DNA from 3 places in the Devosia albogilva genome. Region 1 is predicted to be linked to each of the others. Evidence: predicted binding sites of a transcription regulator. Region 1 holds the regulator's gene; each other region holds the start of a gene.
The links. Region 1 encodes LexA, which represses DNA repair genes until DNA is damaged. Its sites were predicted from a motif close to TGTTCNNNNTGTGTTCNG; they were not measured.
Positions count from the first base shown of each region.

Region 2: ACFSX5_RS09575 (YifB family Mg chelatase-like AAA ATPase) is a predicted target of LexA. The motif match lies at 1,428-1,445, and genes of this name have one in related genera.
Region 3: rmuC (DNA recombination protein RmuC) is a predicted target of LexA. The motif match lies at 2,350-2,367, and genes of this name have one in related genera.

Region 1 covers NZ_JBHUNP010000001.1:3,479,094-3,486,948, forward strand. The annotation lists gene ACFSX5_RS17395 (IlvD/Edd family dehydratase) at 1-577, shown strand, start outside; gene ACFSX5_RS17400 (NUDIX domain-containing protein) at 1,113-1,502, opposite strand; gene lexA (transcriptional repressor LexA) at 1,542-2,246, opposite strand; gene ACFSX5_RS17410 (molybdopterin molybdotransferase MoeA) at 2,332-3,534, opposite strand; gene moaC (cyclic pyranopterin monophosphate synthase MoaC) at 3,531-4,013, opposite strand; gene trpC (indole-3-glycerol phosphate synthase TrpC) at 4,013-4,825, opposite strand; gene trpD (anthranilate phosphoribosyltransferase) at 4,822-5,844, opposite strand; gene ACFSX5_RS17430 (anthranilate synthase component II) at 5,841-6,443, opposite strand; gene trpE (anthranilate synthase component I) at 6,550-7,855, opposite strand, start outside.
Region 2 covers NZ_JBHUNP010000001.1:1,876,192-1,884,046, forward strand. The annotation lists gene ACFSX5_RS09575 (YifB family Mg chelatase-like AAA ATPase) at 1-1,376, opposite strand, end outside; gene ACFSX5_RS09580 (glycoside hydrolase family 25 protein) at 1,554-2,393, shown strand; gene ACFSX5_RS09585 (septal ring lytic transglycosylase RlpA family protein) at 2,772-3,140, shown strand; gene ACFSX5_RS09590 (aldo/keto reductase) at 3,203-4,192, opposite strand; gene ACFSX5_RS09595 (aldo/keto reductase) at 4,185-5,180, opposite strand; gene ACFSX5_RS09600 (DUF1127 domain-containing protein) at 5,192-5,344, opposite strand; gene ACFSX5_RS09605 (LysR family transcriptional regulator) at 5,523-6,392, shown strand; gene ACFSX5_RS09610 (MFS transporter) at 6,501-7,676, shown strand; gene ACFSX5_RS09615 (MFS transporter) at 7,673-7,855, shown strand, end outside.
Region 3 covers NZ_JBHUNP010000001.1:2,581,599-2,589,453, reverse strand. The annotation lists gene ACFSX5_RS13025 (GNAT family N-acetyltransferase) at 1-29, shown strand, start outside; gene rnhA (ribonuclease HI) at 22-492, shown strand; gene rmuC (DNA recombination protein RmuC) at 804-2,276, opposite strand; gene ACFSX5_RS13010 (DUF808 domain-containing protein) at 2,402-3,388, opposite strand; gene glyS (glycine--tRNA ligase subunit beta) at 3,449-5,473, opposite strand; gene ACFSX5_RS13000 (DUF2207 domain-containing protein) at 5,540-7,438, opposite strand; gene ACFSX5_RS12995 (LemA family protein) at 7,445-7,855, opposite strand, start outside.

The sequences.
Region 1 (7,855 bases):
GCGCTACCTCAGCGATCCGCAGCACCCGGGCATGTTCGAGGGCAAGGCGGTGGTCTTCGACGGGCCAGAAGACTACCACGCTCGCATCGATGATCCCTCGCTCGACATCGACGAATACACCATGCTGTTCATGCGCGGCGCCGGCCCGATCGGCTATCCCGGTGCGGCCGAGGTGGTGAACATGCGGCCGCCCGACTACCTGATCAAGAAGGGCGTCCACTCGCTGCCGTGCATCGGCGACGGGCGCCAGTCGGGCACCTCCGGCTCACCCTCCATTCTCAACGCTTCTCCGGAAGCGGCGGCCGGTGGCAACCTCGCGATCCTCAAGACCGGCGACCGGGTGCGCATCGACCTCAACAAGGGCGAGGCCAACATCCTGATCTCCGACGCCGAGATCCAGCAGCGCCGCGCCAACCTCGAGGCCGAGGGCGGCTACAAGTTCCCGAAGCACCAGACCCCGTGGCAGGAAATCCAGCGCGGCCTCGTCGACCAGCTCGGCAGCGGCGCCGTGCTGAAGCCGGCGGTGAACTACCAGCGCATCGCCCAGACCAACGGCGTCCCGCGCGACAACCACTGACGGCGCGCCAGCACCTGTGGGCCGGTCCCGATCATCGGGGCCGGCTTTTTTGATTCGAAGCGGCTCTGGCGAGGCACTGCCTCGAGAGAGTTGCGCAGACAGAGTGAGGATCGTGCCTCGCCAGAGCGACAGGGGTCCTGTTTCGCTTGCCTGCCCAGAGACCATTCCTGGTCGCTCAGCCGACTGACCGATCCGCCAGGGCGCCGCAGCACTGATGGAGCGGCTTGAATGGGCGGTGCAGCACCATTCAGTGCAGCCGTGTTCCCGGACTTTCCCTTGGGATTCCACGGCAAGACAAGCGAGGTTCGGATCGGGCGACCCCGATCCACCTGCCACCGCATCCCGACCACTCGTCATGACCGCGCTTCAGGATGCGACGGCGAGAGCATAGGGCACGAGTGAGGGGGCGGGGATAAACGGGATAGATTCAGGGCGGCTCACAGAGCCGGGGGCAAGCAGGACACGAGCTGACGCTTGCCAAACGATTTCGATTTCACTTCCGCGGCCAACCTCAACGGAGGCACCGGCAGAGGCTTCACGCCGCTTCGTGTCGATGGTGGATTTCGCGCAAGGCGCGCACGAAGATCTCGTGCCATTCCGGCCCTGGCTCTTTTCCAAGGGTCCACCAGCCGAACCGGAACAAATGGCCGCAATCGTCGGCGGTGAAGAAGTCGAACCGGTCTGGAACGCCGCTGATGGATACCGGTACGAAATGCCAGATCTGCCCATCGGCGAGCGCTGCACTCGTCCACTGTGGACCGGCTCCCGGATCGGCAAGTAGCCCGGCTTCTTCGGTCAGCTCCCGCAAAGCGCCAGCTAGGGGAGTCTCACCGGGCTCGAGCGTCCCCTTGACCAGTTGCATGCCCGCAAGCGCATGACGGAAGACCAGGATCTCCCGCTTCGCTCCGGCCAGGCGCAACACCACCTGGCAAACCTTCTGCGTCTGCTGCTAGGCCACGGGGTCCTAATACTTGCGCATCAGTCCGACGAGACGACCCTGCACCTTCACCCGATCGGGCGGAAAGATGCGGGTTTCGTAGGCCGGATTGGCCGCTTCCAGGGCGATGGTCTGGCCCTTGCGGCGCAGTCGCTTGAGGGTGGCTTCCTCGTCATCGACCAGGGCGACGACGATCTCGCCGGTCGAGGCGCTCTCCTGCTTGCGGATCAGCACGGTGTCGCCGTCGAAGATGCCCGCGTCGATCATCGAGTCGCCGCGGACTTCGAGGGCGAAGTGCTCGCCCGCGCCCAACATCTCGGGCGGCACGGCGATGGTGTGCGAGTGGGTCTGGATGGCTTCGATCGGCGTACCGGCAGCGATACGGCCCATCACTGGTACGGACACCGGGCGGGCATAGTCCTCGCCGCGCGCCGGTGGCGCCGCTACCTTGCCGAGATTGCCTTCGATCACCGCCGGCTCGAACCGCGCCTTGCGCCCGCCCAGGGTCGGGTTCATCGAGTCCGGCAGCTTGATCACTTCCAGTGCCCGCGCCCGATTGGGAAGACGCCGGATGAAGCCACGCTCTTCGAGGGCCGTGATCAGGCGATGAATGCCGGATTTGGAAGCGAGATCGAGCGCGTCCTTCATCTCGTCGAAGGAGGGCGGGATGCCACTCTCCTTCATCCGCTCATGGATGAACATCAGCAGTTCGTGTTGCTTGCGCGTGAGCATTCTGGCCCTTTCGGCGAGAATCGGAACATAGACGGAACGACTATAAGTGTTCCGCCTATGTTCTGCAATAGAGCCGCATGCAGAACTAGAAACCTGAGATCGGGATGGCCTCTACTAAGGCTCCTGCGGCACGGCCCGGATCGTTCTCCGGCTGAACGATCAACATGTCGGCCGCAACCATGGACGAGGTGTGGCCACTATCGGTCTCAAGGATGGGCAATACTTGCGAACCCGCCTCCGTCCGGACCAAGCGCGCCCGCATGAAGTGCCGGCGTGCCGTGTTTGCTGGCGTGGGAGCTGCGAGGGGTAACCGCCAGGTTTCCGGTTCGGTGGCTCCCAGCCAGCGGCGCAGGGCAGGGCGGATGAACACCAGCGCCGTCACCATCGCCGACACGGGATTGCCCGGCAGCCCGAATATCAGGGTCTTGCCGCGGATGCCGAACATCAGCGGCTTGCCCGGCCGCATGTTGATCCGCCAGAAGTCGAGCGTAACGCCTAGCTCCTTCAGCACATCCTGCACCAGGTCATGCTCGCCGACGCTGGCGCCGCCGGTGGTCACCAGCAGGTCCGGCTGGTCGGCTAGGATCGCGGCGAGTCGCGATGTCAGCTCCTGGCGGTCGTCCGGGGCGATGCCGTGGTCGATCACCCGCTCGGCATAGGGCGAGAGCAGCGGCAGCAGTCCGGCGCTGTTGGAGGCAACGATCTGGTCCGGTCCGAGCGGGCTGCCCGGCGGCACCAGCTCGTCCCCGGTGGCGAGCAGGGCAACGGACGGCCGGCGGGCCACGGACACCGTTCCGGCATTCGCCGCAGCCGCAACCGTCAGTTGCAGCGGCCCAAGCAGCGTGCCCGGTGCGAGCAGTTCGTTACCGACCGCGAAGTCATTGCCCCGTAGGCGTACGCTGTGGCCACGGCGTATGGGCGCGGTGAACCGCACCAGGTCACCCTCGCGGACGGCCTCTTCCTGCATGATCACGGTATCTGCGCCGGCCGGCACGGGTGCTCCGGTAAAGATGCGCACCGCCTCGCCGGCACCCAGCGTGCCCTCGAAGCCGGCGCCCGCCTGCGACATGCCGATCACGCGCAACGCCGCACCATTCGCAGCATCAGCGGCGCGGAGGGCATATCCGTCCATGGCCGAGGCGTCGAATGGCGGTTGGTCGTGGCTTGCACTCACCGGAGCCGCCAGCACCCGACCGGCCGCCTCGGACAGCGGCACCGTCTCCGCCGTGACGGGCGGCACGCGGGCCAGGATAGCCGCCATCGCGTCTTCGACTGGCTTGAGGCTCACGGCGTCCGCCGGTAATCGCCCGACTTGCCACCGGATTTCTCCGCCAGCCGCAGGTCGGTGATGGTCATGGCACGGTCCATGGCCTTGCCCATGTCATAGAGCGTCAGCGCGGCGACGCTTGCCGCAGTCAGGGCTTCCATCTCCACCCCGGTCTGGCCGGTGGTTTCCGCCCCGGCCGTCACATGCAGGCCGGAACCGTCAACCAGCGGGTCGATATCGATCGTGACCTTGCTGAGCGCGAGCGGATGGCAGAGCGGGATCAGTTCCGATGTCTTCTTGGCGGCCATGATCCCGGCGATGCGGGCCGTCGCCAGCGCGTCGCCCTTGTTACCGCTGCCTTCCACCAGTGCGGTGATGGTCTCCCTGGTGGCGAGCACCGTGGCTTCGGCCACCGCCCGGCGACGCGTAACCGCCTTGTCACCGATGTCGACCATGTGTGCCTGGCCGCGGGCGTCGAGATGGGTGAGGCCGCTCGCCATCAGTCGGCCGCGACCGGCGCGCCCATCAGCAATGCCCGGGTGGCGGCCACTACGTCCTGCTGCCGCATCAGGCTCTCGCCGACGAGGAAGGTGCCGATACCTGCCTCCCGCTCGAGCTTCACCAGGTGCTGGTGGTCGACGATGCCGCTCTCGCTGACCAGCATCCGGCCCTCCGGCACGCCGACGGCGAGCTTGATGGAGGTATCGAGCGTGGTTTCGAAGGTCCTGAGATTGCGGTTGTTGATGCCGATGAACTCCGCGTCGAGCGCCAGTGCCCGGTCCAGTTCCAACTGGTCGTGCACTTCCACCAGCGCGTCCATGCCCCATTCCTCGGCCGCATCGAGCAGGTATCGCGCAGTGTCGTCGCCAACCGCAGCGAGGATGATCAGGATGCAGTCTGCCCCCCAGGCCCGCGCTTCGGCCACCTGGTAGGTCTCGAACAGGAAGTCCTTGCGCAGCACCGGCAACTGCGTCGCCGCTCGGGCTTCGATCAAATAGCTCGGCGATCCCTGGAAACTCGGGCGGTCGGTCAGCACTGACAGGCAGGCGGCGCCCGCCATTTCGTAGGCGCGGGCGATTGCTGCCGGATCGAAATCCGGTCGGATCAAGCCCTTTGACGGGCTTGCCTTCTTGACCTCGGCAATCAGGGCATAGTTCCCGCTCACCCGCTTAGCCTTGAGTGCCTTGAGGAAGCCACGCGGGGGCGTCTGGTCGTGCGCCTGGGCGACGACTTCGGCCCAGGGCCGCATGGCCTTGGCCGCTGCGATTTCCTCGCGCTTGTAGAGTTCGATCTGCTTGAGGATATCGGTCATTCCGCTCGTCCGTTGGATACCGCCACCAGGCGGGCGAGTGTGGCCTTGGCTTTGCCGCTGTCGATCATCCCGCGCGCCAGGGCAATGCCGTCTTCGATGCTCTCCACCTTGTCGGCGACGAACAGGGCGGCGCCGGCGTTGAGCAGCACGGTGTCACGATAGGCGCCCGGCGCTCCGTCGAGCAAGGCATTGATTGCCGCAGCATTCTCCATCGGATCGCCGCCGAGCAGGTCCTTGGGGTCCGTCAGCCTCAGCCCGACCTGCTCCGGATGCAGTTCGAAACTGCGCAGATCCCCGTTCATGATCTGCGCCACGAAGTTGGGGCCGGAGGTCGACAGCTCATCGAGCCCCTCGCTCGAATGGACCACCCACGCCTTGATGGCGCGGTTGGCCAGGAGCGCTGCGGCGACGGGCTCCACCCATTGCTGCGAATAGACGCCAAGCAGGTAGCGCCGCACGCCCGCCGGATTTGCCTGCGGTCCCAGCAGGTTGAACAGCGTGCGCACGCCCATTTCGGTGCGCGCCGGCCCCACATGCCGCATGGCCGGGTGATGGTGTGGCGCGAACATGAAGGCGATGCCCGCCTGCGCGATGGTGTCGCCGATCTCCGCCGGAGTGAGGTCCAGTTTCACCCCGAGCGCCTCCAGCGCCTGCGACGAGCCCGAACGAGACGACAGCGCCTTGTTGCCGTGCTTGGCCACCGGCACGCCGGTCGCTGCCACCACGATCGCCGTCGCCGTGGAGATGTTGAGGCTGCCGACCCCGTCGCCGCCGGTGCCGACGATGTCGATGGCATTCTCCGGCGCGGTGACCGGCACCATCTGCTCGCGCAGGATCGATACGGCAGCGGCGATCTCGCCCACCGTCTCGCCCTTGATCCGCATGCCCATCAGAAAGGCGCCGATCTGGGCGGGGGTTGCCTCGCCGGCCATGATGCTGCGCATCACGCTGCGCATTTCTTCGCCGGTGAGGTCGCGCCGATCGGCGACCTTGTGCAGCGCCTGCTTGATGTCCATCACGCCGCCTCCCGCTTGCCGTTGAACTCCTTGGCGAGGTTCAGGAAATTCTGCAAGAGCGCATGGCCGTTCTCGCTGGCGATGCTCTCCGGGTGGAACTGCACCCCGTGAACCGGCAGCGTCTTGTGCTGCATGCCCATGATCAGGCCGTCCTCGGTGCGAGCGGTGACCTCCAGCGTCTCCGGCAGCGTCTCTGCCCTGACGATCAGCGAGTGGTAGCGTGTCGCCTCGAAGCCGGCGTTCAGCCCGCGGAAGATGCCCTTGGCTGTGTGCTCGATGCGGCTGGTCTTCCCGTGCACCAGGTGCGGCGCCCGGATCACTTCGCCGCCGAGCGCCTGGCCCATGGCCTGGTGGCCCAGGCACACGCCCAGCATCGGAATCTCGCCTTTGAACCGGTCGATCACGGCGAGGCACACCCCCGCTTCGTTGGGCGTGCATGGCCCGGGCGACAGGACAATGGCCTCAGGGGCCATCTCAGCAATTTCGTCCGGCGTGATTTTGTTGTTGCGGCGCACGGTGATGTCGGCGCCGAGTTCGCCCAGAAAGTGGACGAGATTGTAGGTGAAGCTGTCGTAATTATCGATGACGAGGGTCTTGGTCATTTGGAGCCTGCCTCAAACAGAATGGATCTGGCGGTTGGTCAGAACCAGCTCCGCCATCGCCCCACCAACCGCGTGCCCCCACGCACTCCCCATGCCGAAAAGCTGCTCACTGCCCGATCCTCGCTTCGCCGGCATAGCGTAGCGCTTCTTCGGCCGCCGTGAACAGGGCCCGCGCCTTGTTCTCGCATTCCATCTGCTCGAGCTCGGGCTGGCTGTCGGCGACGATGCCGGCGCCGGCCTGCACATAGAGCTTGCCGTTCTTGACGATGCCGGTGCGCAAGACGATGCAGGTGTCCATCGTCCCGTCTGCGCCGAAATAGCCCACGCAGCCGCCGTAGATGCCGCGGCGGGAGGTCTCGAGCTCGTCGATGATCTCCATCGCCCGCACCTTCGGCGCGCCCGACACGGTGCCCGCGGGAAAGCCTGCTGCCAGCGCATCGACGAAGTCGTATTGCGGGTCCAGTTCGCCCACCACGTTCGAGACGATGTGCATCACGTGCGAATAGTATTCGAGGAAGAACTTGTCGGTGACCTTCACCGAACCGATCTTCGCCACCCGGCCGACGTCATTGCGGCCGAGGTCGAGCAGCATCAGATGTTCCGCCAGTTCCTTCGGGTCGCTCAGCAGCTCCGCCGCCAGTTCCTGGTCGCGCGTCGGGGTGGAGCCGCGTTTCCGGGTGCCGGCGATCGGTCGAATCGTGACTTGCCCGTTCTGCACCCGTACGAGGATTTCGGGGCTCGACCCCGCGACGGCGAAATCGCCGAAGTCGAGGAAGTACATGTAGGGGCTGGGGTTGGTCCGGCGCAGGGCGCGGTACAACGCCGTCGGGGGCAGGCTGAACTCGGCCTCGAAGCGCTGGCTCAGAACCACCTGGAAGATGTCGCCGGCGGCGATGTACTCCTTGGCCCGCGCCACCATGCCGAAATAGGCCTCGCGGCTGGTATTGCTGGTGACGGCCAGCGTCTCGAGGTCGGGCAGGGCAGGGGCGGCCGGCAACGACTGGTTCAGTCGCGCCACGGCCTCGTCCATGCGCGCCTCTGCTGCTTCATAGGCCTGCCGAGCGGTGACGCCGGCGCGGACATAGACCGGGGCGGTGATATAGAGTTCGTCCTTGACCGTGTCGAAGATCGCCAGCAGCGACGGCCGGATCAGCGTTGCTTCGGGAAGGCCGAGCTCGTCGGGGTTGCTGTTGGGCAGCACCTCCATGTAGCGGACCATTTCGTAGCCGAGAAAGCCATAGACGCCCGCGGATTGCGGCGGCAGGCCGGCGGGCATGTCGATCTGGCTTTCGGCCACCAGCAGCCGTAGCGCGTCGAGCGGCTTCTCCGCCAGCGGCTCGAACGCGTTCGGGTGGATCTGCGCGGAGCGGTTGATCGACGCCTCGCCATGCTCGACCTTCAGGATCACGTCC
Region 2 (7,855 bases), 1.6 Mb from region 1:
TGCAGCAGCAGCGACTGGCTCTCGCGGTCCGGATCGACCAGTTTCTCGATCAGTGTGGCGCCGGCAGCGGCATTGGTGAACACGCCCTCGGCGCCCGCATCGGCATAGCGCTGGCGCTGCCGCTCGCGGGCAGCTGCCACTCGTCGCGCCACCTCGGCCGAGCTTTCCGCTGCCCCCGCCGGTCCGATCATGTCGGCGGCCGTCACCGCCGGCACGTCGATGCGGATGTCGATACGATCGAGAAACGGACCGGAGACACGCGCCTGGTACTCGGCGGCGCAGGCCGCGCCCCGGCGGCAGGTATGCCCTGGCGTGCCGGCCATGCCGCATTTGCACGGGTTCATGGCGGCGACCAGCTGCACCCGGCTTGGATAGGTGACGCGGCTGTTGGCCCGCGCAATCACCGTCTCGCCGCTCTCGAGCGGCTGGCGCAGCGAGTCGAGAACGCTGCTGGGGGCGAATTCCGGCAACTCGTCGAGAAACAGCACGCCGTTATGGGCCAGACTCACCTCGCCCGGCCGCACCTTGAGCCCGCCACCGACCAGCGCTGCCATCGAGGCGGAGTGGTGCGGTGCCCGGAACGGCCGCCGGTCGGAAATGGCGCCGCCCGCCAGCTCCCCGGCGATTGACTGGATCATCGAGATATCCAGCAGCTCGCGCGGATTGAGCGGCGGCAGGATGGACGGCAGACGCTGCGCCAGCATCGACTTGCCGGCGCCGGGCGGCCCGACCATCAAGAGATTGTGGCCGCCGGCCGCTGCTACCTCGAGCGCGCGCCGCGCCACCTGCTGCCCGCGCACATCGGCGAGATCTGGCAATTCCCCCGCCGGCAAGTGTCGACCCGGCTGCGGCCGTGCCGCTAACTGGTGTCCGGTCAGGTGATTGACCAGCGCCAGCAGGCTCTCGGCCGCAACGATGTCGAGCCCTTCCCCAGCCCAGGCCGCCTCTGGCCCGGAGAGGGAGGGGCAGATGAGCCCGAGATCGCGACCTTGCGCGGCGATCGCGGCCGGCAGGATGCCGCCGACATGTGCCAGCCTTCCGTCGAGCCCGAGTTCGCCCAGCACCAGATAACCGTCGAGCGCATCCTGCGGGATTGCGCCGATGGCGGCCATCAGCCCCAGCGCGATCGGCAGGTCGTAGTGGCTCCCCTCCTTGGGCAGGTCGGCAGGAGCCAGATTGACGGTGATGCGCTTGGGCGGCAGCCCGAGCCCGGAGGCGACCATGGCGGCGCGGACGCGCTCGCTCGACTCCTTCACTGCCTTGTCGGGCAGCCCCACCATCAGGAATTTCGGCATGCCCGGCGCGATCTGCACCTGCACATCGACGGGCACCGCCTCGATGCCCTGAAACGCCACTGTCGCGACCCGGGTAACCATGCTCAACGCGCCCCACTCGAGCCGACGCTAGCAGAAGCACACAGCCTGCTCAAGAACGGAGAGAGAACATTAGCTTGGCGCTAACCATGCCCGTTGCGGCTCCCCTCAACCCTAATCGCCCATTAACTGCCGGCAGTTGAATCAAAGGCCATTCAGTTTCTGCGAGTGCGTTCTTCCATGGTTCAGAGCCGACCCGCTTTCTCCTTCGCCGCCGTCACCAAGGGCGTGATGACGGCTGCGCTCGCCGCCGTGCTGGCAGCCTGCGCCAGCGCCGGCGGGCTCTATGGCGCCATTCCGGGCGACAACCGGCCCCACGCCGGGGTCGATCGCGCCCGCTCGATGCCGATCCAGGGCATCGATGTTGCGCGTTACCAGGAGAATGTCGACTTCCACACCGCCCGCCGCCACGGCATCCATTTCGTCTTCATGAAGGCGACCGAGGGCAAGGACTATATCGACCCCAACTTCCGCCGGAACTGGGAGCGCGCCCGCGATGCCGGCATGCCGCGCGGCGCCTACCACTTCATGACCTGGTGCTCACTGGCCTCGGAACAGGCGGCCTGGTTCGTCGCCAACGTGCCGGCGGACTTCAGCGCCCTGCCGCCGGTGCTCGACCTCGAGTGGAACAACCATTCGAGCTGCAAGAACAAGCCCAGCCGCGCCGACGCTCTCGAAAAGATCCGGGTGATGCTCGAGGCGATGGAACGCCACACCGGCAAGCTGCCGATCATCTACACCGACATGAACTTCCACCGCGACGTCCTCGCCGGCGAATACTTCCCCAACAGCTTCTGGCTGCGCTCCACCGCCGCCGAGCCGCATGAGCGCTACCACAACCGCACCTGGACCTTCTGGCAGTACACCCAGACCGGTGTCGTTCCCGGCGTGCGCGGCGAGGTGGATCGCAACGTGTTCTATGGTGGTCAGAACGAATGGCTGACCTTCCTCTCCACCGGCTGCGACCCACGCGCCATCGCTGCCCTGGCTCCGACCGGACGGTGCCAGCCGGCAAAATAGAAGGAACCGTTCCGGATCTGCAGGAATCTGCCCGAAACGTGCCACATTCCGCTCTCGTCGGGCACGAAAAGCATGCATTTTTCCTCGGAACCTGCAGAAATCCTGCCGAACCGGAACATCAGCAGACCACCGTGGCGCTACCGCCACACCCAGCAAAGTGAATCCGCTTTGCTTACCCAGCGGAGAAACATGATCTGGCAAAACTCCAGATTCTCGGCCGGCTTTGCTCTGATCCGGTAACTCTCCGGGGAGCAATGTAGAAGAGGCTGCCGATTCACTGCGGCTCTGCTGCAACACTGCCCCTGCCGCGGCCAAAGCCAAGGTTTGTGGGCACATTGTGGCCCATGGCCCCCGTTACGACACTCTCATCGTTAACGAATGAGAGTTCCACGGGTGAACAGAAAAGCCGTATCCGCCGTCGCCATCGCTGCAGCGATCCTTGTGTTTCCCACTGCAGCCTACGCCCAGTGCGGCGGCGCCTCCTGGTACGGTCCCGGCTTCAATGGCAAGCGGGCCGCATCGGGCGAAGTCTTCAACGAGAACGCCATGACGGCGGCGCATCGTTCCCTGCCGTTCGGCACCAAGGTCACCGTGACCGACCAGCGCACCGGCAATCAGGTGCAGGTCAGGATCAACGATCGCGGCCCCTTCCACGGCAGCCGCATCATCGATCTCTCCAAGGCGGCGGCAACTCAGCTGGGTTTCCGCAATCGCGGTACCACCTCGGTCTGCCTCGCCGCCTCCTGAGAGCTTCCTCCCGACGGAAGACCCAGGCCGCCCAACACGTTGGGCGGCCTTCGCTGTTCAGTTCAGGCGGCGGTGTCGAGCCGCTGCATCTGCTCCGGGGTCAACTTCAACATCGCCCCGGCAAGGTTCTCCTCGAGCTGCGCTTCGGTGGAGGCAGCTGCCAACGGAATGATCGCCGGTGTCGAGCCCAACAGCCACGCCAGCACCACCTGGTTGGCGCTCGTGCCGGTTTCCGCCGCCACCGCATCGAGGACCTCTCGCCTGCGCTGATTGTCTTCGGTCTGGTAGGCCGGCTCCAGCCGCTCCGGCTTGGCATAAGCACCCCGCAGCATCGGGGAATAGGCGACCACCCGGAATTCAGGGTTGAAGCGGATATAATCGAGGTGCTGACCCCGCAGTCCGCCTTCCGTACCCCAGCCTCCGCGCAGCCCCATCGTGGCGTTGCGCTTGAGGTCTGAATCCGGCCGCGGGCGGAAGTAGCTGAAGTGCTGCTGCAGCGCGACATACTCGGCCCAGCCGTGCTGCCGGCTGAGCTGGCGAGCCCGCTCGATCCGCCATACGCTGGTGTTGGAGCAGCCGATGGCTCGCACCTTGCCGGATTTCACCAGCGTATCGAACGCCGCCAGTGTCTCCTCCAACGGCGTGGTGCGATCATCGATATGAGCATAGTAGAGATCAATGTAGTCGGTTCCGAGCCGGCGCAGCGAGTCCTCCACCGAGGTCACGATGGCTTCGCGCCCGAGCCCCTGGATATTTTCCAGCCCCGCGCCGACCCGGTTGGGCAGTGCCCCCACCTTGGTGGCAATCACCAGGTCGTCTCGCCGGCCGCGATCCTTAAGCCAGCGGCCGAGCAGTTCCTCGCTTATCCCGGCGCGGCCGTTCTCGGGCCAGAAGGCATAGTTGTTGGCCGTGTCGATGAAGTTGCCGCCGGCATCGACATAGCGGTCGAGCAGCCGGCGCGACATGTCCTCCGGCGTGGTGGTGCCGAACAGCATAGCGCCCAGTGACAGCGCCGAGACGGTCAGCGGCCCCAGCGTCGTGGTTTCAAGCATTCTCGGTCTCCTGGTTGAGGATAGCGTCGATCTCCCCCATCACCTGCGGCGGCAGCGGGCCATAGTCGAGGGCGCCGAGGTTCTCGCGCACCTGCGCCTCGCTCTTGAAGCCGGGAATGGGGACTGTCGCCGGAGAGCGGGCCAGCAACCAGCCCAGTGCACCCTGTGCCACGGTCCGCCCACCGGTGGTCAGCAGCTCGCGCACCGCCTCTAGCCGCTGCAGGGTTTCCGGCCGCGGCCGGCCACCGGCAAAGAAGCGCACCCAGGCGTGTCCTGCGCCGCGAACATCGGTCTCCGCCAGGCGGGAGGTCGCACCGAACTTGCCGGTCAGCATGCCCATGGCGAGGGGCGAGCGATTGAGGCTGGCGAGGTTGTGTGCCTCGCAAAGCTCCAGCACCTGCGGCCCGTCGACGAACAGGTTCAGCTCCTGCTGCACGGCGGCGAAGTGCGGGAACTTCAGCATTCGCGACGCCGCGCTCGCATTGTCGGTGCTCCAGCCCCACCACCGGATGCGTCCGGCCTCGGCAAGGTGCTCCAGCGCTTCGCCGGCGGCATCCACCGCATCATCGGCGAGCTCGCCGACATGGATCTGGTAGAGGTCGATGTGGTCGGTGCCGAGCCGGCGGAGCGATTCCGCCGAAGCCCGGTCGATATAGCTTGGGCTCACATCGACCCCCGCTACCGAGCGTGCTTTCGCGTCGTAGCAATAGCCGAACTTGGTGGCGATCAGCACCCGGCCGCGGCGGCCCTTGAGTGCCGTGCCGAGCACCTGCTCGCTGTGTCCGGTGCCGTAGACGTCGGCGGTGTCGAACAGGGTGGCGCCCAGTTCGAGCGCCGCCTCGATCGCCCGGACAGACTGGGCGTCATCGACATCCCCCCAGCCATCGGCACGGTCATCCAGGGTGAAGGGACCGCCTATGGCCCAGCAGCCGAGCCCAATGGCCTTGGTCGACAGGCCGCTGCGGCCGAGTTTGCGCAGTGTGCTCATGGTCGCTCTTCTCAAATGCAGTCGTTGTAGCCGGCGACGAACCGGCCGATGGCGTCGCGCCTCGTGCCGATGTCAGTCAGCATGCGATCGTCGAGTTGATGCAGTTTGCGGATGGCGATGCGACGCTGCCGCCAATCCAGATATTTGCGGGTCCAGGGGTGCATTGTGGTGCTCCTTTCTGCGGCAAAGACTCACCATCGGCGCTGCCGGGGCGGCGCCTTTCGTTTCTGTCGCTATGAGTTGAGGGCTGCTGCGGTGGTCGGCAGCGACAGCAGCATATTTGCTCTACACAGGCAGCGAGCGCTATAGACAGGATCGCAAGGAGCATTGCAGAACTGAAAAATGGACTTCAGTTGGGATGACCTCAGGCTCTTTCTCGACGTGGCGCGGCTCGGCGGCCTGAGTGCCGCGACCAGCACGACGGGCCTCAGCGCGGCCACCCTGGGCCGGCGCGTCACCGCGCTCGAGCGGCAGGTGGGGGAGGCGCTGTTTCACCGCAGCCAGACCGGCTATCGCCTCACCCAGGCCGGCGAAGACCTCCTCGCACGCGCCGAGGACGTCGAAGCGGCCATGCTGTCGCTCAAGCGCTGGAAGGATGGCGCCATCGGTGAGCGCGTCGTGCGGGTCTCCGCCGGCCCCTGGACCTCGGCCTTTCTGGCCCGCCACATCGGCGAGCTCTGGCGCGTCGAAGACCGCTTCGGGCTCGAACTGGTCACCGCAAACCACAAGGTCGATATCGGCCGCCGCAACGCCGATATCGGCATCCGCAACCAGCGCCCCACCGAACAATGGCTCGCTGGCCGGCTGATCGGCACGGTCGCCTATGGGCTCTACTCTGGCCGCGAACTGATCAACGGCATCAAGGCCGGGCTGTTCGTGGGCGTTGCCGGCGAGGGCAGCCAGACCCATTCGGCGCGCTGGCTGCACGCCCGCCATGCCGACCGCATCGCCGTGCGTGGCAATGATGCCATGAGCGTGCGCGAACTCGTGGCCAATGGCGCTGGGCTGTCCGTGTTCCCGTGCTTCGTCGGCGATGGCGACGAGCGGCTGGTGCGGGTGGCGCCGGTCATTGGCGAGCTCGAGACGGATCAGTGGCTGGTGACCCACCATGAGGAACGGCATACCCCCGCTGTTCGAACCGTCGCCGATCGCATCGCCGAGCTGATGCGGGCCCACGGCCCCTTGTTTCGAGGCGAGTTGGCGCGACCCTGAGACGATCAGCCTGTTGCAACCGACAGCACAACGTTGCAGAACCGATATATTCCTTTGCCGCGACTCCCCCTAGGGTTGCCGCCACTACTGCGCAAGAGTCTGCCTGACATGAAAATCGGTCTCGATCTGCCGCCGCAGATCAGGGTCTTTGCGGCCTTCTTCATCTACTCATTCTGCATGGGTAGTCTGTATCCGCGCATTCCGGCCATCCAGCAGGCGATGGGCGTGGGCGAAGGCGCACTCGGCCTCGCATTGATCGGCCCCGGCGTCGGCACCATCCTGTCGCTGACCTTTGCCGGACCGATCCTTGAGCGCATCGGCTATCGTCGCGTTCTGGTCGGCGGCATTCCGCTGCTTTCGGCACTCTACGCCCTCGCCGTCTGGGCACCCAATCCGCTGACCTTGTTCCTGCTGCTGATCCCGGTGGGCCTCACCATCGGCTGCATAGAGATCATCATCAACCTCGAGGCCGACCGCGTCGAGCACGCCATCGGCCGCCGGATCATGAGCCGGGCGCACGCCTTCTGGAGCTTCGGATTCTTCTTCGCCGGCCTTGCCGGCGCCTTCATCGCCCAATCCGGCGTCTCGCCACAAATGCATCTTCTGGCGATGGTGCCGGTGGTCGGCGCCGCTACCTGGCTGGTTCTCGGCCGCTACCGGCCGGCGCCCCATCGTGCCGGCGGCAGCACCGAAGCTGCACCCCGCTTTGCCGCGCCCACACTTGCTATCCTTATGCTGGTCAGCGTCTGTCTCTCCGCCATGGTGATGGAAGGCGCCGGCATCGACTGGTCCGCCATCTACATGCGCGACGAGTTCGACGCTGCACCCTTCTGGGCCGGCTTTGCCGTGGCGCTGGTTGCGGGTTCGCAGGCGGTCGCCCGCTTCTTCGCCGACGGCTTCGTCGAGCGCTTCAGCCCTGTCGTTGTGGCGCGCGCACTGCTGGTCATCCTCGGCGCGGGCGTTGTGCTGGTTTTTGCCGCTCCCAGCTTCGCCTTGGCCTATGTCGGTCTGGCGCTGATCGGCGTCGGCTCCAGCGCCCTGTTCCCGCTCGCTATGTCCGCCGCCGCGCAGCGCACCGACCGTCCCGCTGCGGTGAACGTTGCCGCGCTGGCGCAGATTTCGTTCGTTGCCTTCCTGGTCGGCCCGCCACTGCTCGGCTATGTCGCCGAGCATTTCGGCATCCGCTGGACCTTCGGCGTCGGCCTGCCGCTGGTGATCCTCAGCCTGCTCACCAGCCACGCGCTCAAGCCGCGTGCGGCCATGCGGGAGGTACCGGCAGAATGAAACTGGCCTCGCAGCACCGAATCTATGCCTGCTTCTTCTTCTTCGCGCTGATGACCGGGGCGCTGATGGCGCGCCTCCCTGACATCCAGACCCATCTCGGGGTCAGCGAGGGGCAACTCGGCCTCACCATGATCGGCATGTCGATCGGCTCGCTGATCTCGCTCACGCTCGGAGCGCCG
Region 3 (7,855 bases), 900 kb from region 1:
TCTATCAGCGGCCCGCGGCCGATGTCTGAAGCGGTCATCATCCACACCGATGGGGCCTGCTCGGGCAATCCCGGCCCTGGCGGCTGGGGCGCCATCCTCCAGTTCGGTCCGCACACCAAGGAGCTCAAGGGCGGCGAGGCGCTGACCACCAACAACCGCATGGAGCTCACCGCCGCCATCGAGGCGCTGAACGCGCTCACCCGACCGTGCAAGGTCGAACTCCACACCGACAGCCAGTACGTCAAGAATGGCGTGCAGGGCTGGATTCACGGCTGGAAGCGCAACGGTTGGCGCACCGCCGACAAGAAGCCGGTCAAGAACGTCGAGCTCTGGCAGGCGCTCGACGCCGCCACCCAGCGCCACGAGATCAACTGGCACTGGGTCAAGGGCCACGCCGGCCACGACCTCAACGAACGCGCTGACGAACTCGCCCGCGAAGGCATGGCCCCGTTCAAGCCGAAAAAACGCGCCGAACTGATGCCGCCGGTTTAGGCGGTGCCCGCGACCTCGTCCTTCGATAGGCTCAGGATGAGGTCCAGGACGGTGCAGCGGGCCGGAGACACTCCAGGCAGGCGCTCAATCCCTCATAGACCTCATGGTTAGCTTGTCGAACCACGAGGTCGCGGGCACCACCTACGCACAGAGAATCCCAGCTCCTGCCTCACCTCTCCCCTGAGGGGAGAGGTCGCCGCGCAGCGGCGGGTGAGGGGTTAAGCGCCTGAGTTCCTGCCGTGAGGGTGAACCCCTCACCCTAACCCTCTCCCCTCAGGGGAGAGGGGACCAGCACAGCGCCTGCCGAACCCCTACCCCACCCGGTGCAGGAAGGCCGAGCTCACCACATTGCCGTCGCCGTCCTCACCCGCATCGCCCAGGTCTTCCTCGAACTGGCCCAGCAGATCCACCGCCTCGGTTCCCGGCAACTCCTCGACCCCGCGCAGCTTGCGGGTAATTGCCCGGCTGCGCACTTCGGCCTTCTCGATGTGATTGGAGGCCTCGTTGAGCTTCTTCTTCACGCTGCTCAGCACATCGCCGAACTTGCCGAACTCGGCCTTGACCGCCCCGAGCACCTGCCACACTTCGCCCGACCGCTGCTGGATGGCGAGGGTCTTGAAGCCCATCTGCAGGCTCGACAGGATCGCCGTCAGCGTCGTCGGACCAGCCACGATGATGCGGTGCTTCTTCTGCAACTCGTCCACCAGGCCCGGCCGGCGCAGGGCCTCGGCATAGAGGCCCTCGGTGGGCAGGAACATGATGGCGAAGTCGGTGGTGCGCGGCGGCACGATGTACTTGGAGGCAATCGTCGCCGCCGAATCCTTGAGCCGCCGTTCGAGCGCCTTGGCGGCGATCTCGACCTGGTCGACGTCGCCGGCGTCGGCGGCGGCCTGCAGCCGCTCATAATCCTCCACCGGGAACTTTGCATCGATCGGCAGGAACACCGGCTGCTCGTCGCCCGGCAACTTGATGGCAAACTCGACCCGCTCCGAGCTCCCCTCGGCCATGGCGGCGTTGACCACATACTGGTCCTTGGTCAGCATCTGCTCGAGCAGATTTCCCAATTGCACCTCGCCCCAGGAGCCGCGCGCCTTGACGTTGGTCAGCACGCGCTTGAGGTCACCAACGCCAGTCGCGAGCGTCTGCATCTCGCCCAAGCCCTTGTGCACCGCATCGAGCCGCTCGCTGACCAGCTTGAAGCTCTCGCCCAGCCGCTGCTCCAGCGTTCCCTGCAGCTTTTCGTCGACGGTCATGCGCATGGCTTCGAGCTTGGCGGTGTTCTCGTCGCGCAGGGTCTTGAGCTGAGCCTCCAGCGCCCCTCGCAGGGCCTCGCTGCCGAGCCGCTGCGCCTCCGACAGCGCCTGCACCCGCGCCTCGAAGCTGTCGTGCTGCTGCTTCTGGATATCGAAGAGCTGGCGGGATTGCTGGTGTGCGCGCTCGCCGAATGTTTCCAGCGACGTCTTCACCGTCTCGCCCAACGCCTTGCTGGCTTCGCCCTGCTGGCGCGCCTGCTCGGCTGATTGCCGCGCCAGCCCTTCGGCCAGGACGCGGATCGAGGCGTTGACCTCCTCGCGCAGGTGCCGCGCACCCTCCGCCTGTTCCTGGCGGCTGCGCTGCATTGCGTCGGCCACCGAGCGCTCGAACCGCTCCTGCCCTGCCACCAGCGCATCCAGCGCCTGCCGCAGGGTCGCGTCGCTGCCGCCGCTGCGCCTGAAGGCACCGACCACGGCAAACACCAGCGCCAGCGCACTCAAGGCGATGGCGATCAGCACAAGATTGGACAAGGGCACGGCTTCCGCCGCAGCGAGCATTTCGGTCAGGGCGTCGATGGTGCGATCCTCCGCAGAATCGCCCTATCGGAACATAATGGGAACGCCGACGCAAGCGGCGCTGGCCGCTGCTCCACAGCTCAGGCAGTCTTCCGCTTCGGCAGCACGCCCTTGACCGCCCGCCACAGGGGCGCGATGACATAGCCGGCCACCGGGATCAGCAACGCCCCCAGCGCCAGCCCGAAGACGAAATCCACACCGGCCGTTGCCAGCCACCCGGCCACCGCCGCGATCGCCGGGAAGGCTGCTTCGGCCCAGTGCGCCGCCGCCTCGATGACGTGCTCGGGCCAGTCGAAGCCGAATTCGTAGAGCCCATGGGCGACGATGCTGCCGCCGACCCAGGTCATGGCCGCCGTACCCACAATGCCGAGCACCCGCATGAATCCCGGCATGGCCTTGACCAAACCGCGCCCGAAGGTGCGCCCGGTGCGGGTGCGGCCGTGCTTGGCAAGCCAGACGCCGGCGTCGTCCGCCTTCACGATCAGCGCCACCGCACCATAGACCGCCACCGTGATACCGATCGCGGCAACCGCGAGCACCGCGGTGCGGAACCAGAGGCTGTCCACCTCGATGGCCGCAAGGATGATGGTCATGATCTCGGCCGACAGGATGAAGTCGGTCTTGATGGCGCCGGCCACCTTGGCGTCTTCCAGCGACGTCGGTTCGAGGGCGACCGGCTCGAGCGAGGCCTCGTGCACCTCTGCCTCATGCGGCAGCAAAGCATGGAACACCTTCTCGGCGCCCTCGTAGCAGAGATAGGCGCCGCCGATCACCAGCAGCGGCGTGATCAGCCAGGGCGCAAAGAGGCTCATCAGCAACGCCGCCGGTAGCAGGAACAGCAGCTTGTTCTTGACCGAGCCCCAGGCGATCTTCGCCACGATCGGCAGTTCGCGATCGGCAGCGAACCCTTGCACATAGTTCGGCGTGACCGCAGCATCGTCGATCACCGCGCCCGCGGCCTTGACGCCGGCCTTGGCCGCCTGCCCGGCAACATCGTCCAGCGACGCCGCCGCCACCTTCACCAGCCCCGCAACATCATCGAGCAGCGCCAAGAGGCCCACAGCCATCAGCGAAATCCTTCCAACAGGTCCATCGCGGAAAGCCGGAGGCCGGTCGCCGGTTCCCTCCTAGCCGGCAACCTTGGAGAAGTCGGCAACGAGATGCATGGTGTCGCGCAGCCGCGCCAGCAGGTTCAGCCGGTTCGCCCGCACCGCCGGATCGGCATCGTTGACCAGCACCGCCTCGAAGAAGGCATCGACCGGCGCACGCAGGGTTGCAAGTTCTGTCATGGCGCCCTTGTAGTCGTCGCGGTCGACATGGCTCGTCACCGCGGCATGCACGGCGTCCACGGCGAAGGTCAGCGACTTCTCTTCGGCCAGACCCAGCAGCGACTGGTCCACTTCGCCACGATAGCTGGTGCCGTCCTTCTTCTCCTCGGCAGCGAGGATGTTGGCCGCGCGGCGATAGCCGGCGAGCAGGTTCTGCCCGTCCGGCGACGAGAGCAGCGTCGACAGTGCCTCGGCCCGCTGGGTGATCTGCAGGATGTCGTTGCTGTCCGACGACAGCACCGCATCGACGAGGTCATGTCGCGCGCCAGCGTCGCGTAGCGACACCTTCAAGCGGTCGTGGAAGAAGGCGAGAAGGTCCGGGTCGACCTCGAGCGGGAAGCGCAGCCCGTTCTCGGTGATGATGCGGATCACACCCAGCGCAGCCCGGCGCAGCGCGAACGGATCGCGCGAGCCGGTCGGCTTCTCGTCGATGCTCCAGAAGCCGGTGAGCAGATCGAGCTTGTCGGCCAGTGCCACGGCAATGGCGACGGGCTCGGTCGGAACGCGATCCGTCGGGCCGAGTGGTTTGTAGTGCTGTTCCACGGCATTGGCGATGTCGGCCGGCTCGCCCTGCGCGGTGGCATAATAGCGGCCCATCAGGCCCTGCAGTTCGGGGAACTCGCCGACCATTCCGGTGACGAGGTCGGCCTTGGCCAGCATGGCGGCGCGCTTGGCGCGCTCGACATCGGCGCCTACCAGTGGGGCGATCTCGCCGGCCAGCTTCACCAGTCGCTCGACGCGCTGGAACTGGGTGCCGAGTTTGGCATGGAACACGGTGTCCTCGAGCTTGGGCACGCCATGCTCGAGCGGCGTCGCCAGGTCGCCCTGGTAGAAAAACACCGCGTCCGACAGGCGGGCGCGGATCACCCGCTCATTGCCGGCGATGATGGCCGCACCGCCATCGGCCGCCTCAGTATTGGCGGTGATGATGAAGTTCGGCGCCAGCTTGCCGGAAGAGTCGCGCAGGCAGAAGCACTTCTGGTTGGCGCGGATGGTGGCAATGATCACTTCCTCCGGCAGCTTGAGGAAGTCGGGATCGAACGAGCCCATCATCACCACCGGCCACTCGACCAGCCCGGCGACTTCCTCGAGCAGCCCCTCGTCCCCGATCAGGGTCAGCCCCTGCGCGAAGGCCAGGTGCTCGGCGTCCGAGCGGATCATGTCCTTGCGGCGGTCGAGGTCGAGCACGACCTTGGCGCGCTCCAGCGCCGTGACATAATCGTCGAAGCGCTTCACGCGAATGGCGTCGGGCGCGAGGAAACGGTGGCCATAGGTGGTCTGCCCCGCCGCGATCTCGCTGGTTGCGAACGGCACCACCACCGGCTCATCATTGTCGTTGCCGAAGGTGGCGGTGATGGCGCGCAGCGGCCGCACCCAGTTGAAGCTGCCCGAGCCCCAGCGCATCGACTTGGCCCAGGGGAATTCCGCCAGCACCTTGGGCAGGATGCCCGACAGCAGGTCCAGCGCTTCGGCACCCGGCCGGTGGATGTGGGCGACATAGAAGTCGCCCTTCTTGGGGTCGCTCTCGACCTTGGCCTCATCGATCGAGGTCAGCCCGGCCGACCGCATAAAGCCGTCGATCGCCTGCTGTGGCGCGCCGACCTTGGGGCCCTTCTTTTCCTCATGAGTGTCCGGCGAACGGCCCGGCACGCCCGTCACGCTCAGCGCCAGCCGGCGGGGCGTCGCATAGGCGCGCGCACCCTCGTACAGCAGCCCGGCATCGACCATGGCGTTGGTGACGGCCTTCTTGAGGTCCTCGGCCGCACGGCGCTGAAAGCGGGCGGGGATTTCCTCGGAGAAGAGTTCGAGCAGCAGTTCGGGCATGGGCGGGAAACCGGCTAGAGGAGTGGGCGACTAGTTAGCGTGGTGCGGTGGGCATGTCCATGGCGGCTACCAGCCGCCGCCGCCACCACCACCGCCTCCTCCGCCGGAGAAGCCGCCGCCACCGCCACCCCCGCCCGAAAAGCCGGACGAACTCGCCTGCACCGGTTGTGCCGCGACCATCGCCGCCGCCATGCCCGTCGTTGCCGAGGTGATGGCGCTGGAGAGCCGCCCCGACGAGAAGGAGGAGCCACGATACCAGTTGGGTCGGTATCCGCCTTCGGCATCGGGCACGGCATTGCGCCCCAGTTCCGCCTCGAAATGGTCCGACCACGGCTTCTCGACCCCGAGCGCAATGGCATAGGGCAGGATGCGCTCGAACCGCTCCACGGTCAGCGGCGGCTCGCCGAGGATGTTGAGCCGCTCCTTCTCCGCCGTCTCGAGATAGAGCTTGAAGCCCTCGATCTCGTCCATGACCTTGCGGCCCTGGATAGTTGGCGCCCGCATCAGCACCGCGAAGCCGACGGTGATCAGGACGATCGAAGCCGCCGCGACCGCCGCAGTGTTGATGGTGATGCTGGTGAAGCTTTCGAGCCCGATGCCGATGAAGTTGAAGCCGACGATGGCCAGCCAGATCAGCGGCACCACCCGGCCAAATCCTCGCCCGTTCCAGAAGCTGTGCAGCACGCCTGCACCGACACCAAGGATGATGCCGATCACCGCAGCCGCTATCAGCCATTCCGGCTCCAGCACGTCGAAGACCACCATGGCGCCGAGCACCAGGATGGCGATGACGAACCCCAGCACGGCAAAACCGGTATTGTTGCGGAACCAGACCTGCCGGTTCTCGCCCTCGATGGCCGCGACGAAATCGCGGCGTTTCTTGGCGATGTCGGCGCCATTGGCCTTGTCTATGGTGAAGCTGCCGCGGCTCTCGACGAAATCGTAGATGACCTGCTCCGGCGTCGGCAGCTTTTCGTTCGGCGCCGTCCCGGTGGCGGTCACCTTCAGCGTCTTGCCGGGGTTGTCGATCCGCACCAGGCCCTTGACCCCCAGGTCGAAGATTGCCGCGGTCAGTGCCGTCCAGCCGCTGTTGGAAAAGCCCCAGTGATGGACATAGTGGGTCAGCGCCGGCGAGAAGCCCTTGGGCGGGTGGAACAGCGGGATGATCGTGCCCTTGGGCGGGTCGCGGCCCACTCGGCTCCAGGCCGTGAGGTTATAGGCGAGCACCGCCACCACCCCCAGCACCGGCAGCCACACATCGCGCAGCCTCGACAGCCAGGCCAGGAGCGCATCGACCCCGGTCGGCGCCACCAGCACGCCCTTGTTGAAGGCGACGGCGAAGGTCATGCCCTCGCCCGGCCCCAGTGCCCGCCCGGTGCGGAAGATCGCCTCGGTGTCGGAAACGCGGGTGATCGTCACCGCCTGCTCGGTCGAGCCGACCGGTCCCGTATAGGCCACGAGATCTTCGATCACCGCGCCATTCGGCAGCACTGCCCGGGCGACCGACTCGAGCACCGGGAAATTCCAATAGTGACCGGTGGCGTTCCAGTAGAGTTCGTCGTGGTCCTCGAACTCCCGCGCCATGCCGGTCATGGTGTAGGTGATGACGTAGCGGTGCTCGCCCGGGCTCAGCATCCGCTCCGGGTCGCCGATCCACACCCGGTGGAAATTGCCCATGCGCTCGACGCGGAACGTCTCCGGCCGCCCTGCCCGGGTCACCGAGATGACGTCGATGTCCGAGCGCAGCTTGTTGCCGTGGTCGTCGAGCTGAGTGGTGAAGATGTCGCGAAAGATGCCGCGGCGGATCTCCACCAGCTCGGCATTGACGTCGACCGTTTCGACCACCCGCACCGAACCGTCAGGCCGCAGCGTCACCTCGGCGGCGAGAGAACGGATCTCCTCGCGTGCCAGCACCGGTGCCGCCAAGACGGCCAGGGCGACAACAACCAGTCGCAGCAACCGCAACACGGCTCAGAACTTGACGCTGGGAACGGCCCGGTCGGCGGGGTTCTCGAGCTCGAAATACTCGGCCTTCTGGAAACCGAACGGCCCGGCGATGAAGTTCGACGGCACCGACTCCACCATCACGTTGAGGTTGCGCACCGCACCATTGTAGTAGCGCCGCGCCATCTGGATTTCGTCCTCTATGGTCTGCAGCGCCGCCTGGAACTCGAGGAAATTGGTGCTGGCCTTGAGGTCGGGATAGGCCTCGGCGGTGGCGATCAGCCGACCCAGCGCCTGCGAGAGCTGGCCTTCGGCCTGCGCGCGCTGCGCCGGCGTGCCCGCAGCGGCGCTCGTCGCTGCCGCCCGGGCATTGGTCACCGCCTCGAGCGTCTCGCGCTCATGGCCCATATAGCCCTTCACCGTCTCGAGCAGATTGGG